Linked DNA regions of Methylococcus capsulatus. The main gene of each other region encodes a partner of the protein of the gene in region 2 in a complex. Links are inferred from orthologs where the notes say so. Each region holds a gene or a part of one and is shown on either strand. Other genes may lie near its edges. The genes, in order: pabB and N4J17_RS07115.

Evidence for each region.
Region 1: the proteins of N4J17_RS07115 (region 2) and pabB are in contact, whole or in part, in a solved structure (PDB 8RP0), measured with the Escherichia coli proteins. The link is inferred for Methylococcus capsulatus from one-to-one orthologs.

Annotation. Positions count from the first base shown.
Region 1 is NZ_CP104311.1:795,081-801,724, reverse strand. Bases 1,191-4,189 are described here. They hold pabB (aminodeoxychorismate synthase component I), read right to left. Parts: upstream 3,394-4,189; coding sequence 1,987-3,393; downstream 1,191-1,986. Other genes in these bases: N4J17_RS03780 (hydantoinase/oxoprolinase family protein), read right to left, coding at 3,390-4,189; N4J17_RS03790 (amino acid kinase), read right to left, coding at 1,407-2,000; N4J17_RS03795 (squalene monooxygenase), read left to right, coding at 1,191-1,392. Outside these bases: N4J17_RS03800 (2,3-oxidosqualene cyclase), read left to right, coding at 1-56; more of N4J17_RS03795, read left to right, coding at 43-1,190; more of N4J17_RS03780, read right to left, coding at 4,190-4,451; N4J17_RS03775 (ATP-grasp domain-containing protein), read right to left, coding at 4,441-5,433; N4J17_RS03770 (HisA/HisF-related TIM barrel protein), read left to right, coding at 5,476-6,159; fae (formaldehyde-activating enzyme), read right to left, coding at 6,244-6,644. UniProt on the Escherichia coli protein: Part of a heterodimeric complex that catalyzes the two-step biosynthesis of 4-amino-4-deoxychorismate (ADC), a precursor of p-aminobenzoate (PABA) and tetrahydrofolate.
Region 2 is NZ_CP104311.1:1,447,634-1,454,278, forward strand. What follows is about bases 1,864-4,863. They hold N4J17_RS07115 (anthranilate synthase component II), read right to left. Parts: upstream 3,658-4,863; coding sequence 3,070-3,657; downstream 1,864-3,069. Other genes in these bases: trpC (indole-3-glycerol phosphate synthase TrpC), read right to left, coding at 1,864-2,032; trpD (anthranilate phosphoribosyltransferase), read right to left, coding at 2,029-3,063; trpE (anthranilate synthase component I), read right to left, coding at 3,654-4,863. Outside these bases: lpxD (UDP-3-O-(3-hydroxymyristoyl)glucosamine N-acyltransferase), read right to left, coding at 126-1,190; more of trpC, read right to left, coding at 1,235-1,863; more of trpE, read right to left, coding at 4,864-5,141; N4J17_RS07125 (phosphoglycolate phosphatase), read right to left, coding at 5,258-5,941; rpe (ribulose-phosphate 3-epimerase), read right to left, coding at 5,938-6,630. UniProt on the Escherichia coli protein: Part of a heterodimeric complex that catalyzes the two-step biosynthesis of 4-amino-4-deoxychorismate (ADC), a precursor of p-aminobenzoate (PABA) and tetrahydrofolate.

The DNA.
Region 1 (6,644 bases), 650 kb from region 2 along the record:
CCGTGCCGGAGCCGAAGGACATCATGACACGGGTTATCGCAGATGAGTTCGATTGAATTGTCGGAGTGGGATGTTCTGATCGCCGGCGGCAGCGTTGCCGGTTCTGCTGCCGCGGCAGCATTGTCGGGGTTGGGTTTGCGGGTCCTGATCGTCGAGCCCGATCCCGATCCCGGCCGCAGGCTGGCGGGTGAGCTGATCCACCCGCCCGGAATCGACGGGCTGCTCGAACTCGGATTGATCCGTGATGATGCCCCGCGGGGAAGCGTCGTCAACGGCTTTGCCATCTTTCCCTTCAATGACGGCGCGGGCGCTCCGGCGACACTGCTGCCATATGGCGAGATCCATGGGCGCCGGCGCTGTGGCCGCGTGATCGAGCACAGTCTGCTAAAGAGCCATCTGCTCAGGACGGTGCACGGTTTTGATCGGGTCACCGTCTGGCTCGGTGCCAGGGTAACGGGGATGGCGCAGGTGGACGGCAAGCGCTACGTCGCCACCGTGACGCACGCAGGTACCGATGTCCGGGTGGAGTCCCGGCTGATCATCGGGGCCGACGGGCCGATGTCGCAGTTGCGAAAAATGGTCGGCATTTCCCACGAAACCCAGCGCTATTCCGGCATGATCGGCATCGAGGTGGACGATGCCCATCTGCCGAATCCCGGTTATGGCAACATATTTCTGAATCCGGCGGGCGTCTCCTATGCCTATGGCATCGGCGGCGGGCGAGCGAGGGTGATGTTCGAGGTGCTCAAGGGCGCGGACTCGAAGGAGTCCATCCGTGACCATCTGCGCCTGTTTCCCGAGCCCTTCCGGAGCGACATCGAGGCCGTGCTGGCTCAGGGCAAACCCTTGGCGGCGGCGAACTACTGCATCGTTCCGGAGTCGAGCGTCAAGGCGAACGTCGCTCTCATCGGCGATGCACGGGGCTGTTGCCATCCGCTGACCGCTTCGGGCATCACGGCTGCGGTCAAGGATGCCTTCGTCATGCGGGATGCGCTCCAGGCGACGGGGCTGAACTTCGAGGCGGCGCTCAAGCGCTATGCGGTCCAGTGCTGCCGTTTGCAGCTCACCCGCCGCACGCTGGCGGAAGAGCTGCGCGAGGCATTTCTGGCGCAGACGCCGGAAGCTGAACTGCTCAGCCAGTGCATTTTTTCCTATTGGCGCAACAGCCCCAAGGGGCGGCAGGCATCCATGGCCCTGTTGTCGACGCTCGACAGCAGTATTTTCTCGCTGGCTTCGCAGTATGCCCTGGTGGGACTCCAGGCCTTTCGTTTGCTGCCACAGTGGCTGAGTGCCAAGATGGCGGGCGACTGGCTCCGTGGCGTGGCCCAGCTGGTTTCCAAGAGCCTCAAATTCCAGCAGGATGCGCTGAATCAGGCGCTGCGGGCGAAATGAGACAGCGCGCGGGCCTACGCGGCGATCCGCGTAAACAGGTTTGCCGGTGTCCGGAGTGCGGCCGCGAACTCTTCGTGGCGGTCGCGATGGCAGAGCCAGGCACGGGCCTTCGCGGTCCGCAAAAAGTATCCGAAGGATTCGTCGACCAGCCCTGAACTCTGGGCGGTGCCGATGCTTGCTTCGACGGGCGGAAGCGGCGCCGATTTGATCAGCACGAGGTCGCTGGCGCCAATTCTTCCGGCGAGCCACACGGCCAGGCTGTCCGAGGTTATTTCCCAGCCCGGCTTCACGGCGATGCCGTCGGGGTGGGGGAGCCATATCGCGGATTTCCCTTCCTCGAGCACCGTTCGCAGCGCTGGCGGATCCCAAGCGGTTTCCAGGGCCGGCTCCAGTCCTTTCAGCATCAGGCCGTACTGAGCCATCGCCAGAATGGCCATGGCGTGGGCGGCCTCATCGCCGAAACCCAGGTGACCCTGGGCCCGGCGTACCGTGTCGGCGAATTCCCCGCCGCCGGGGACGATCACTACCCTGGAATTTTTCAGGGTTCGCAGCCAGGGGGTCAGCGTCGGAGAACGACCCAGGCTGCCGCCGAGCTTAACGACCCACATGGTCGCCGGTGCGGGCGATGCGGAAACGCTCCAGCAGGTTCAGCAGTGCGGCGGCTTTGTCGAAACATTCCTGGTATTCCGCGGCGGCTGAGGAGTCCGCCACGATGCCGCCACCGGCCCAGAACCTGATGGTACCGTCCGATTGCACCAGGGTACGGATGGCGATGTTGGTATCCATGTTGCCGTCGAAGCCGAGATAGCCGATGGCGCCGCAATAGACGCCGCGCCGGTGGGGTTCGAGTTCCTCAATGATTTCCATGGCGCGGATTTTTGGAGCCCCCGTGATCGAGCCGCCTGGAAAACTGTCACGCAGCAGGCCGACCGCATCATGGCCGGACGCCAGCGTGCCGGTGATGGTGCTCACCAGATGGTGGACGGTGGTGTAGCTCTCGACGTCGAACAGTTTGGGTACCCGTACCGAGCCGGGCTGGCAGTGTTTGCCGAGGTCATTGCGAAGCAGATCCACGATCATCAGATTCTCCGCCTGGTCCTTTTCACTGTGCCGCAAGGATTCCTCAAGGCGGCGATCCTCCAGCGGATCGCCGGAGCGTGGCCGGGTGCCCTTGATGGGCTTGGTTTCCACCCTGCCGTCGAGCACACGCAGGAAGCGCTCCGGCGACGAACTGAGTATGCGTGCCTGGGGAATGTTGAGGAACGCACTGAAAGGCGCGGGGTTGGTTTGACGCAGGGTTTGGTACAGTGTCCAGGCGCTGCCGCGGCAGGGCGCGACGAAGCGCTGCGCCAGGTTCACCTGATAACAGTCGCCTTCGCGGATGTAATGCTGGATGCGCTCGAAGGCGGCGACGTATTCCCGCCGGTTCATGTTCGCCCGAACCGGTGCCAGCACATCGAAGCCGGTGCGTTGCCAGCCCAGCGTCTGTATCTGGCTGAACGACCGCAGCAGATGCGGCCAGCGGGCAGCGGTGGCGGGCGAGCGGCCCTGGCTCACCAGCCAGCTGCGGCCTTGCAGGTGATCCACGACGACCGCCCAGTCATAGATGCCGATGGCCATGTCCGCGATGTTCTCGGCGTCCGTCGTATGCTCCGGCAGGTTCTCCAGGCGCCGGCCCAGGTCGTAGCCGAAATAGCCTAGGGCGCCCCCGGCGAACGGCAGTTCGCCGAAAGGATCGGTGCGGGTGCCCAGTTCCCGCCGCAGGAGGGCAAACGGATCTTCCGGCGACAGGGCGACCTCGCCTCCTTGCCGGCGGATCTCGCTGATGTGGCCACGAGTCACCAGCGTCGCGAGCGGATCGGCGGCGATGATGTCGTAGCGGCCATGCCTGCAGTGCGGAAAGCCGCTGTCGAGGAATACCGCCCAACGCCGATCCGCCCATGGTCCGAACAGGGCGGCGCTGTCTTGGAAATAGGGGAGCTCGGTGATTCGGGGGGTCATGCCTTTTCGAGAAACGGGCGCGCCAGGCAGGCCACGGCCGCCGCCGGCAGACAGTCGGAAACCGGGAGCGCCGTGGCGGTGGCCGGCCGGGGAAGGAGTTCGAGCGCATCCACATAAGGACGGCCCGAGCGGGCAGCGAGGACGCGGGCCAGGAACCGCCCAGCGCCGGCTCCCACCAGGGGGCTTGCCGCCGGCAGCAGGTTTCGGGAGAACTGGCGCTCGATCGCCCGGGTGATGCGTGAAAGCTGGCGCTCTCTCAAGCAGAGGGCCAGCTGCCGCCACTGCTCGGCGGTGCCGTCTTCGCGGTCTCGTCCAACGAGCCGCGCCAAGCGCCGTTCGCTGCCAGCGATGCTTTTTTCGCCGCCGTCCGCCGCAGGCAGCTGGTCGGTGTGTTCTGCGAGTTCGCCGGTGAGGCGATAAACGTCGGCGGTGGTCGCGAAGTGTTCCGCCATGAGGTTGACCCATTCTCCTTCGAAGGGAAGCTCGTTGGCCAGCGCCATGGCGGAGGTGCGCCCGACGCCGGTATAGATGAGTTCATCGTATCGCAATCTGTCATAATCGGTATAGCCTCGCGCGCGGACCTCGCCGTCGCTCAGGGCGACCAGGTCGGTCGTCGTGCTGCCGATGTCGACGAGCAACGCGGGCTGCCGCAGGTGATGAGCGATGAGCGATGCGCTTGCCAGCCAGTTGGCGGAGGCGATGTCGAGCGCATGCGAAGGCTCTACGGCGTCGCCGCGGAGGAAGCCAGTGCGCCCGGCGAAGACCAGCATTCCTTCGGCGCCGAAACGCCGGAGCATCGTCGCAACCAGGGTCTGCACGCCGGTCATGCGGTCTTCGAAATGGTCGGCCAGTTCGCCGGTCATCGTGATGGCGTGGCGGCAGGATGAGCCGATGCCGAGATCCCTGACCGCTTCGGAAAGTGCGCTTTCCAGTCTATCCAAGCCCAGCCAGAGCGGGCAGGGGTATTGCCGGACGTCGGCAATGGTTCCAGCGTCCGTGAGGGCGACGGCTTTGAGGTGGGCTCCGCCAATGTCCCAGCCGATCAGTTCAATGCGCATCGGGATGCTCCAGATTCAAAGTGACCGGCGTTCCCCATTGAGTCCGGGGCGCAGGCAGGCGGCCGGTCCGGTAAAGGTCGAGCGTCAGGCCGGCTGGATTTTCTCCGGTGGCGGCTTTCAGGCCAGCGTAAGACGTCGTCAGCCGTGGGTTGACTTCGAGGATGACGGGGCCTTTGGCCGTTCGGATCAAGTCTATCCCCGCGTAGCCCCAGAGTTCCGGCAGTGCCTTTGCCACGTCGCCGGCGAGCGCCTGCCAGAAGCCGTCCGGATCGGCCAGGGCATTGACGGTACAGCCGCGAAGGGCGAAGCCATCCCCGGCTTGTTCCACGTGCTGGCGGTTGCAGCTCAGCAATCGGGCGCGGCCATGGGAAAACAGTGCGCTGAGACTCAAAGAATCGCCTTCGAGCAGGGGCTGGATGACCCAGCGTCCCGCTCCCGGGGTGAGTTCGCAGCCGGCCCGGACCACCCGGGCTCCTTCGCAGCCGGCGCCACCATCGGGTTTGATGACCACAGGGGCCGGGGCGGCGTCCAGTCGTGCCTCACAGGGCTGGGTCGGTACGACCGGCAGACGGTGGCGTTCCAGAGCCTGGGCCGTGGCGATTTTGCTTGCGGCGACCGTGACGGCGCTCGCAGGACTGGTCAGCAACGCCGTGGCCGTGCGTTCCACTTGCCGGCACAGCCGTTCGAGCACGCCACCGGTTTCCGGAGCGATGGGCCAGACGGCGTCGCAGCGCGCAATGGCGTCCCGCCAGATCCGGTCGAAATCGTCAGCGGCCGCGACGGGTGTGATCATGACGCCGCACGGCAGGTGTTCCCAATCGAGGCGGTCATCCCGGAGAATGAGCGGCCGTATCCCCGGTACTTCGAGCAGGTCCTCGAGCAGGGCGCGCAGCATGAGTTCGCCTTCGGCGGCCAGCTCCGGAGGTAGAGATTCGTGCCGCAGGCCGCCGCCAGTGATGAATTCGAAAACCAGTATGTCCATCCGCCCGATTTCTAGGGAAATGCGGACAAGGCCATTGAATCAGTGAAGATCATTCCCGTACTCGATCTCATGGGGGGGCTCGTCGTTCATGCCGTCAAAGGGCGGCGCGAGAATTACCGCCCGCTCAGCAGTCCCCTCTGCCCCGATGCCGATCCCTTCGCGGCGGTTGAAGCCTTCCGGAATCTGCACCCATTCGATACCTTTTATGTCGCCGATCTGGATGCGCTCATGGGTTTGGGTTACCAGAACGGACTCGTCGCGGCGCTGCGGACCAGGTTTCCGGATATCGTCTTTTGGCTGGATCAGGGGCTGCCCGACGCGGGTGAGGCGGCACCGGCCGGCGTAGTCCCGGTCATCGGCAGTGAATCGATCCCGGCGGTGGCACGGCTGCAGCGAATGGCGACACGCGATTGGATATTGTCGCTGGACTTCTTCGACGGGAGGATGAAAGGTTGCTCCGAAATCCTGGCGCAGCCGCAATATTGGCCGGAGAGAGTGATCGTCATGACCCTGAACCGGGTCGGCAGTTTCGACGGTCCCGATCTGGTTCTCCTCGACCGTGTCCATCGACTGGCGCCGGACAGAGTGCTGATAGCAGCGGGAGGCGTGCGCAACGGCGCAGACCTGGAGTCCCTGGAGAGCCGGGGTGTTCATGCCGTCCTGGTGGCCAGTGCCTTGCATTCCGGATCGCTCGAATTGAGTCGGCTCGGCAGCGTAAGGTCCTGAAAAAGGAAAAAGCGCTCGAAACAGCGCTTTTCCCTTCACCGTTGCGGTGAGCGCCGCTGAGGCGGCGTTCCCGGCAGCGCGCAATCAGTTGTGAGCCGCGAACGGATGAGCTTCGCTGCCCTTGCGGGCGACCACGTCGGCAGCCTTGGGCTCGCCGGCAATGGCGCGCTTGATGGCCAGCTTGGTTGCTTCGTAATTGTAATCCTGGATCTTCGCGTCGTCTTCGGCCAGCCAGTGGATGAATACGCCCACGCAGATGAACAGGTCGTCGGCTTCGTCCGCCGGAATGGTGCCGTCTTCCACGCAGTCGGCAACGGCCATGGCGACGCCGCGCTGGGCGGGGCCGAACATCTGGGTGGCCTGCTTGCCGTTCTTGATGGTGACCTTGTTGAACATCACGGTGTTCGGCTTGCACAGCAGGTTGGGGGCAACCACAGCCAGCAGGGAGGTGAAGCCGTCTTTGTTGTTGGTCAGAGTATTGGCGA
Region 2 (6,645 bases):
AGCTGCAACGCGGTCGACGTGGTCCAGGTGGGGAGCCATGTACTGCTGTAAGCAGCCTAGCTGGTGCTGGTCCGATTCATGCCCTGATCGGTAGGGAATCCCCGTCGCCTTGCGGCGGGGAGACTTTATTTGGCTGAGCCGAGCTCGGCGACGGCTTTTTCCAGCTTCTTCAGCCGGGTCCAGATTTCGTGCAGGCGCGGCATCACCGCCATGTTCTTGAGGTATTGCTGCAAGGGCTGGGCGGGGCCGCCGGCGTACATGCCCGGCTGCTTGATGCTGGTGTTGAGGCCGGCACGGTGCAGCAGCACGCTGTCGTCGGCGACGGTGATGTGGTCGATGGTGCCGGTCTGGCCGGTGGCGATAACGCGCTTGCCGAAGCGGGTGGAGCCGGACAGCCCGGTGTGGGCACAGAGGATGCAGTCCTCCCCGATCTCGACGTTGTGGCCGAGGTGCACCAGTGCGTCGATGATGGTGCCGCTGCGGACGCGGGTCGCGCCATAGGTGGCGCGGTCGATGGTGGTGTTGGCGCCGATCACCACGTGGTCTTCAATGATGACCTTGCCGGTGTGCGGAATGCGGTAATTGCGGCGCCGGGCATCCTGGGCGAAGCCGAAGCCTTCCGAGCCGATGACGCAGCCGGGTTTGAGGATACAGCAGGCGCCGATCTCGCAGTCGATGCAGACGGTGACGCCGGGATGCAGCACGGTTTCCGCGCCGATCCGGGCGCCGCGCTCGATCACCACGTTGGCCATCAGCACCACGCCGCGGCCCAGTACTACGTCGGCGCCGATCACCACGCCCGGACCGATGATGGCGTCGTCAGGCACTTCCACGCTGTCGTGGATCACGCAAGACGGGTGGATGCGCGGCCATTCGGTGTCGCGCACGTCGCGGTCGGCGTAGACCTGCTTGATCAGCGCGATGGCGAGGCGGACGTTGGGCGCGACCAGCACGGCCAATGCCGGCGATTCGCCGAATTCGGCGGCGAGGGTCGGTGTGGTGAGGACGGCCGCCGGTTTGCGTTGGAGCACGTCGCCCATGTATTTGGGTTTGTCGATGAACACCAGGTCGCCGGGCCCGCAGTCCTCAATCGGCGCGACCTGGGTAATGGTGGCGTCGGGGCCGATGCACTTGGTGATCAGCCCTTCCGGCTGGAAGCGTTTGAGGATTTCCGAAACGGTGACATGCATGGTGAGCCCTCTTCGATGGCCGGAAAGATCGGAGTGAGAGGTGTCTAAGCGAACAGCCGCTGCAGCTCGACGCCGGGCTCGGGCGCGCGCATGAAGGCTTCGCCGACCAGGAAAGCGTGGACCCCTTGACTACGCATCAGGGCGACGTCTGGCGGCGCCAGGATGCCGCTTTCGGTGACCACTGTGCGGTCTTTCGGGATCAGCGGCAGCAGGTCCAGGGTGGTCCGGAGGCTGACGTCGAAGTTGCGCAGGTTACGGTTGTTGATGCCGACCAGCGGGAGTTCCAAAGGCAATGATCGATCCAGTTCGGCGCGGTCGTGCACTTCCACCAGCACGTCCATGCCGAGCGAGGTGGCAAGCTGGGCCAGATCGCGCATCTGCGGATCGTCCAGGGCGGCGGCGATGAGCAGGATGCAGTCCGCGCCGATCGCCCGCCCCTCATACACTTGGTAAGGCTCGATGGTAAAGTCTTTGCGCAGCACCGGCAGCGCGCAGGCGGCGCGGGCCTGCTGCAGGTAGTCCTCACTGCCCTGGAAGAAGTCCCGGTCGGTCAGTACCGACAGGCAGGCCGCGCCACCCTCGGCGTAGCTCCGGGCGATGGCTTGAGGCTGGAAATCTTCCCGCATCACGCCTTTGCTGGGGGAAGCCTTCTTGATTTCGGCGATCACCCCGGCCTGGCCGGCTTCGATCTTGGCCCGGAGCGAGCGGACGAAGCCGCGTGCCGGATCAGCCTGCTCTGCCCGTTCGCGCACCTCGGACAGCGGCAGCGCTTTTGTGCGGTCGGCGATTTCCTCGGCCTTGCGGGCCAGGATCTTTTTCAGGATATCGGGGGTGTCGCTCATGGTGTCGAGACAGTGGCGAATCGGCGGGAAAGGGCGGCCAGCGCTTCGAGCTTGGCACGGGCCGAGCCGTCGGCGATGACGGCTTCGGCGCGGCGGACGCCGGCTTCCAGCGAGTCGGTCAGATCGGCGGCATAGATGGCCGCGCCGGCGTTCAAGGCGACGATATCGCGGGCGGGGCCGGGCACGTTGTCCAGCACGCTCCGCATCATCTTCAGGCTGGCGGCGACGGTGTCGATGGCGAGTTCGCTCAAGGCGGCGCGCTTGAAGCCGAACTGTTCCGGCTGGACGTAATAGTTCGTGATCAGGCCGTTTTTCAGCTCGGCGACATGGGTGGGCGCAGCGATGCTGATCTCGTCCAGGCCGTCCTCGGCATGCACGACCAGGACGTGCGAGCTGCCCAATTGCTGCAGCACCCGCGCCAGACCTTCCACCCACTGGTCGGTGTAGACCCCGACCAGCTGGTTGGGCGCGCCGGCGGGGTTGGTCAGGGGGCCCAGGAGATTGAACAGGGTACGGACGCCGAGTTCCCGGCGCGGCCCGATGGCGTATTTCATCGCGCCGTGGTGGCGCTGGGCGAACAAAAAGCCGACCCCGAGCGTTTCGATGCAGGTCTTGACCTGATCCGGGGTGAGTTCGATGTTGATGCCGGCGGCTTCCAGCACGTCGGCGCTGCCCGAGCGCCCGGACACCGAACGGCTGCCGTGCTTGGCGACCCGTCCGCCAGCCGCCGCTACTACGAAGGCCGCGGTGGTGGAGATGTTGAAGGTCTTGCTGGCATCGCCGCCGGTGCCACAGGTGTCGAGCAGATGGGGGCCCGATACCGGCACTTTGGTCGCCATTTCCCGCAGCACCTGGGCCGCAGCGGCCACTTCGTCGACGGTTTCGCCCTTGCAGCGCAGGGCGATCAGGAAGGCGCCGATCTGGGCCGGCGTGGCGCCGCCGCTCATGATCTTGCGCATGGTCTCGCGCATGGCGCTGGGGCTCAAGTCCTTGCCGGCCAGCAGGGTTTCCAGGATTTCGGGGATTTCCATGGGCTGTTACCGGTGCAGGAAGTTGCGGAGCAGGTCGTGGCCCTGCTCGGTCATGATCGATTCGGGATGGAACTGGACGCCTTCGACATCCAGAGTTTTGTGGCGCACACCCATGATTTCCTCGATGCCGCCGTCATCGTCCTCCGTCCAGGCGGTAACTTCCAGGCAGTCGGGCAGGGTGCTCTGTTCGATCACCAGCGAATGGTAGCGGGTGGCTTGAAACGGGTTGCTCAGACCGCGGAATACGCCGACGTCGCGGTGGCGCACCATCGACACCTTGCCGTGCATGATGCGCTTGGCGTGGACGATGTTGCCGCCGAAGGCATGGCCGATGCTCTGGTGGCCGAGGCAGACCCCGAGGATGGGATAGCGTCCGGCATAGCGGTGGATCGTCTCCACCGAGATGCCGGCTTCCTTCGGCGTGCAGGGGCCAGGCGAAATCACGATCTTGTCCGGGTGTATGCGCTCGATTTCTTCCACCGTGATCTGGTCGTTCCGCACCACCTGGACGTCCGCGCCCAGTTCGGCCAGATACTGCACCAGGTTGTAGGTGAACGAATCATAATTGTCGATCATCAGGACGCGGGTGCTCATAGGTTCTCGCCTCCTTCGAGGCCGGCTTCGGCCATGGCGACTGCCCGGAAAATGGCCCGGCCCTTGTTCATCGTTTCCTCCCATTCACTGCGCGGTACCGAGTCGTAGACGATGCCGGCGCCGGCCTGGATGTGGAGCTGGCCGTCCTTGATGACGGCGGTGCGGATGGCAATCGCCGTGTCCATGTTGCCGGACCAGCCGATATACCCCACCGCGCCGGAATAGACCCCCCGCTTGACCGGCTCCAGCTCGGCGATGATCTCCATGGCCCGGATCTTCGGCGCGCCGCTGACGGTGCCGGCGGGGAAGGTCGCCGCCAGTACGTCGTAGGCGTCCTTGCCGGCCTGGAGTTTACCGGTCACATTGGAAACAATGTGCATGACATGGGAATAGCGCTCGACCACCATCTTCTCGGTGAGCCGCACACTGCCGGTCTCGGAAATCCGGCCGGCGTCATTGCGGCCCAGGTCGATCAGCATCAGATGCTCGGCGAGTTCCTTGGGATCGGCCAGGAGCTCCCGCTCCAGCGCCTGATCCTCTTCCGGGCTGCGGCCCCGGCGGCGGGTGCCGGCGATGGGGCGCACCGTGACCGTGCCGTCCTCCAGTCGCACCAGGATTTCCGGCGAGGAGCCGACCACGTGGAAATCCCCCAGATTGAGCTGGTACATGTAAGGCGAGGGGTTGAGGCAGCGCAGGGCACGGTAGAGGTCCAGGGGCGATGCGGCATAGGGAATGCTCAGCCGCTGCGACAACACCACCTGCATCACGTCGCCCTCGACGATGTACTCCTTGACCCGCCGCACGGCGTCCTCGAAGCCTTCCTGGGTGAAGCCGGAGACGAAATCGGCCTCGTCCACCGTGCGCGGCGGGCGCGGCGGCGCGGGTGGGATCCGGCGGCTGCGCAGTTCACCCACCAGTTCGTCCAGCCGGGCCTGGGCCTTGCCGTAGGCGCCGGCCTCGTTCGGATCGGCGTGGACGATGACCAGCAGCTTGCCGGTGAGGTTGTCGAACACCAGCACTTCTTCCGACACCATCAACAGGATGTCGGGCGAGCCGATAGGGTCCGGTTTGGTTTTGGCCAGGCGCGGCTCGATATAGGCCATGGTTTCGTACCCGAAATAGCCGACCAGGCCGCCGGTGAAGCGGGGTAGGTCTTCGATGTCCGGAACCTTGAAACGGGAGCCGTAAGCTTCGATCCATGCCAGCGGGTTCTCGACCGTCAGGGTTTCGGCGCGAGCGCCATCCTTCAATACGGTGACCTCATGGCCGCGTACTTCGATGCAGGTCCGGCAGGGCAGCCCGATGATGGAATAGCGGCCCCACTGCTCGCCCCCGTGGACCGATTCGAACAGAAAGGAATAGGGCCCGTCAGCGAGCTTGAGATAAGCGCTCAAGGGGGTGTCGAGGTCGGCAAGCACACGCCGCGCCAGCGGGACGCGGTTGTAGCCTTGCGCAGCATAAGCCTGGAATTGTTCGGGGGTCATGAGAACTCCGGTGTTCGATACGAAACGATGTACGGCACGGCGGCAGTGACGATCAAACGTCTGTGCTCAGTCCGCGCCGCGCCATCGTTCTTGGTGATCGAATCCGAATAAGGCCGTCATGTCGCTCGGTTCAAAAGGGCGGGAAGCTCGCCGATGGAGTTCAGGATGCCGTCCGCCCCCAGTTGTTCCGGCGTGGCGACTTCCCCCCGGTAGCCGTAAGGGACGCACAGTATCGCATAACCTGCGGCGCGGGCGGCCCGCACGTCGTTACTGGAATCACCCACCATCAGGCAGCGCTCGGGGCGGACCCCGAACCGCTCCGCCGTTTTCAGCAGCGGCAGCGGGTCCGGCTTGATACGCTCGAACAGGTCCCCCGAACCGATGAAGTCGAGGTACTCGGTCACCCCGAGCCGTTCCAGCAGCGGTTCGGCGAAGCGGGCCAGCTTGTTGGTGATGACCGCCGTGGCATAGTCTGCGGCCTTCAGGTCGCGGAGGCCTTCCAGCACGCCCGGAAACAGGCCGCCCCGTTCGCACAGATGCGCCTCGTGAAATTCCAGGAACAGGCGCATGCCTTCCCGGAAATCCTCGGGTTCCGATTCCGGCCACATCTCTCCCGTCATGGCCCGCTTGATCAGCATGTCCGCACCGTTGCCGATCCAGCCCCGCGCCCGCTCCAGTCCGACCGGGGCACGGCCCAGCGACTCCAGCATGGCGTCCACCGCCCAGGCCAGGTCGGGCGCGCTGTCGACCAGGGTGCCGTCGAGGTCGAAGGCGACCAGCTCGGGTCGGAATCCGATCATGCGCGGGCCTGGGCCAGTTCGTCGCGCAGGGCGCGGATGATGGAGTCGTAACGGTTCGGGTCTTCAGGTTTACCCGCACCGAATACCGCCGAACCGGCCACGAAGGTGTCGCAGCCCGCCGCGGCGATCTCGCGGATGTTCTTGGCGTTGACGCCGCCGTCGATCTCCAGGCGGATGTTGCGGCCGCTGGCGTCGATGCGGCGGCGGCATTCGCGGACTTTATCCAGCACGTAGGGGATGAAGGATTGGCCGCCGAACCCGGGGTTGACCGACATCAGCAGGATCATATCCAGCTTATCCATGACATGGTCCAGATAATTGAGCGGCGTCGCCGGGTTGAACACGAGTCCGGTCTTGCAGCCTGAGTCCTTGACGAGCTGCAGGCTGCGGTCGATGTGCTCGGAGGCTTCCGGATGGAAAGTGATGTAGCTGGCCCCGGCTTTGGCGAAATCGGGAATGATGCGGTCCACCGGCTTGACCATCAGGTGGACATCAATCGGCGCGGTCACACCGTGCTTGCGCAGTGCCTCGCACACCAGCGGTCCGATGGTCAGGTTCGGGACGTAGTGGTTGTCCATCACGTCGAAATGGACGATGTCGGCGCCCGACTTGAGGACGTTGTCCACTTCCTCGCCGAGGCGGGCGAAGTCGGCGGAGAGAATCGAGGGGGCGATCCAGAATTCGTTCATGGTTATGGTTTTCCT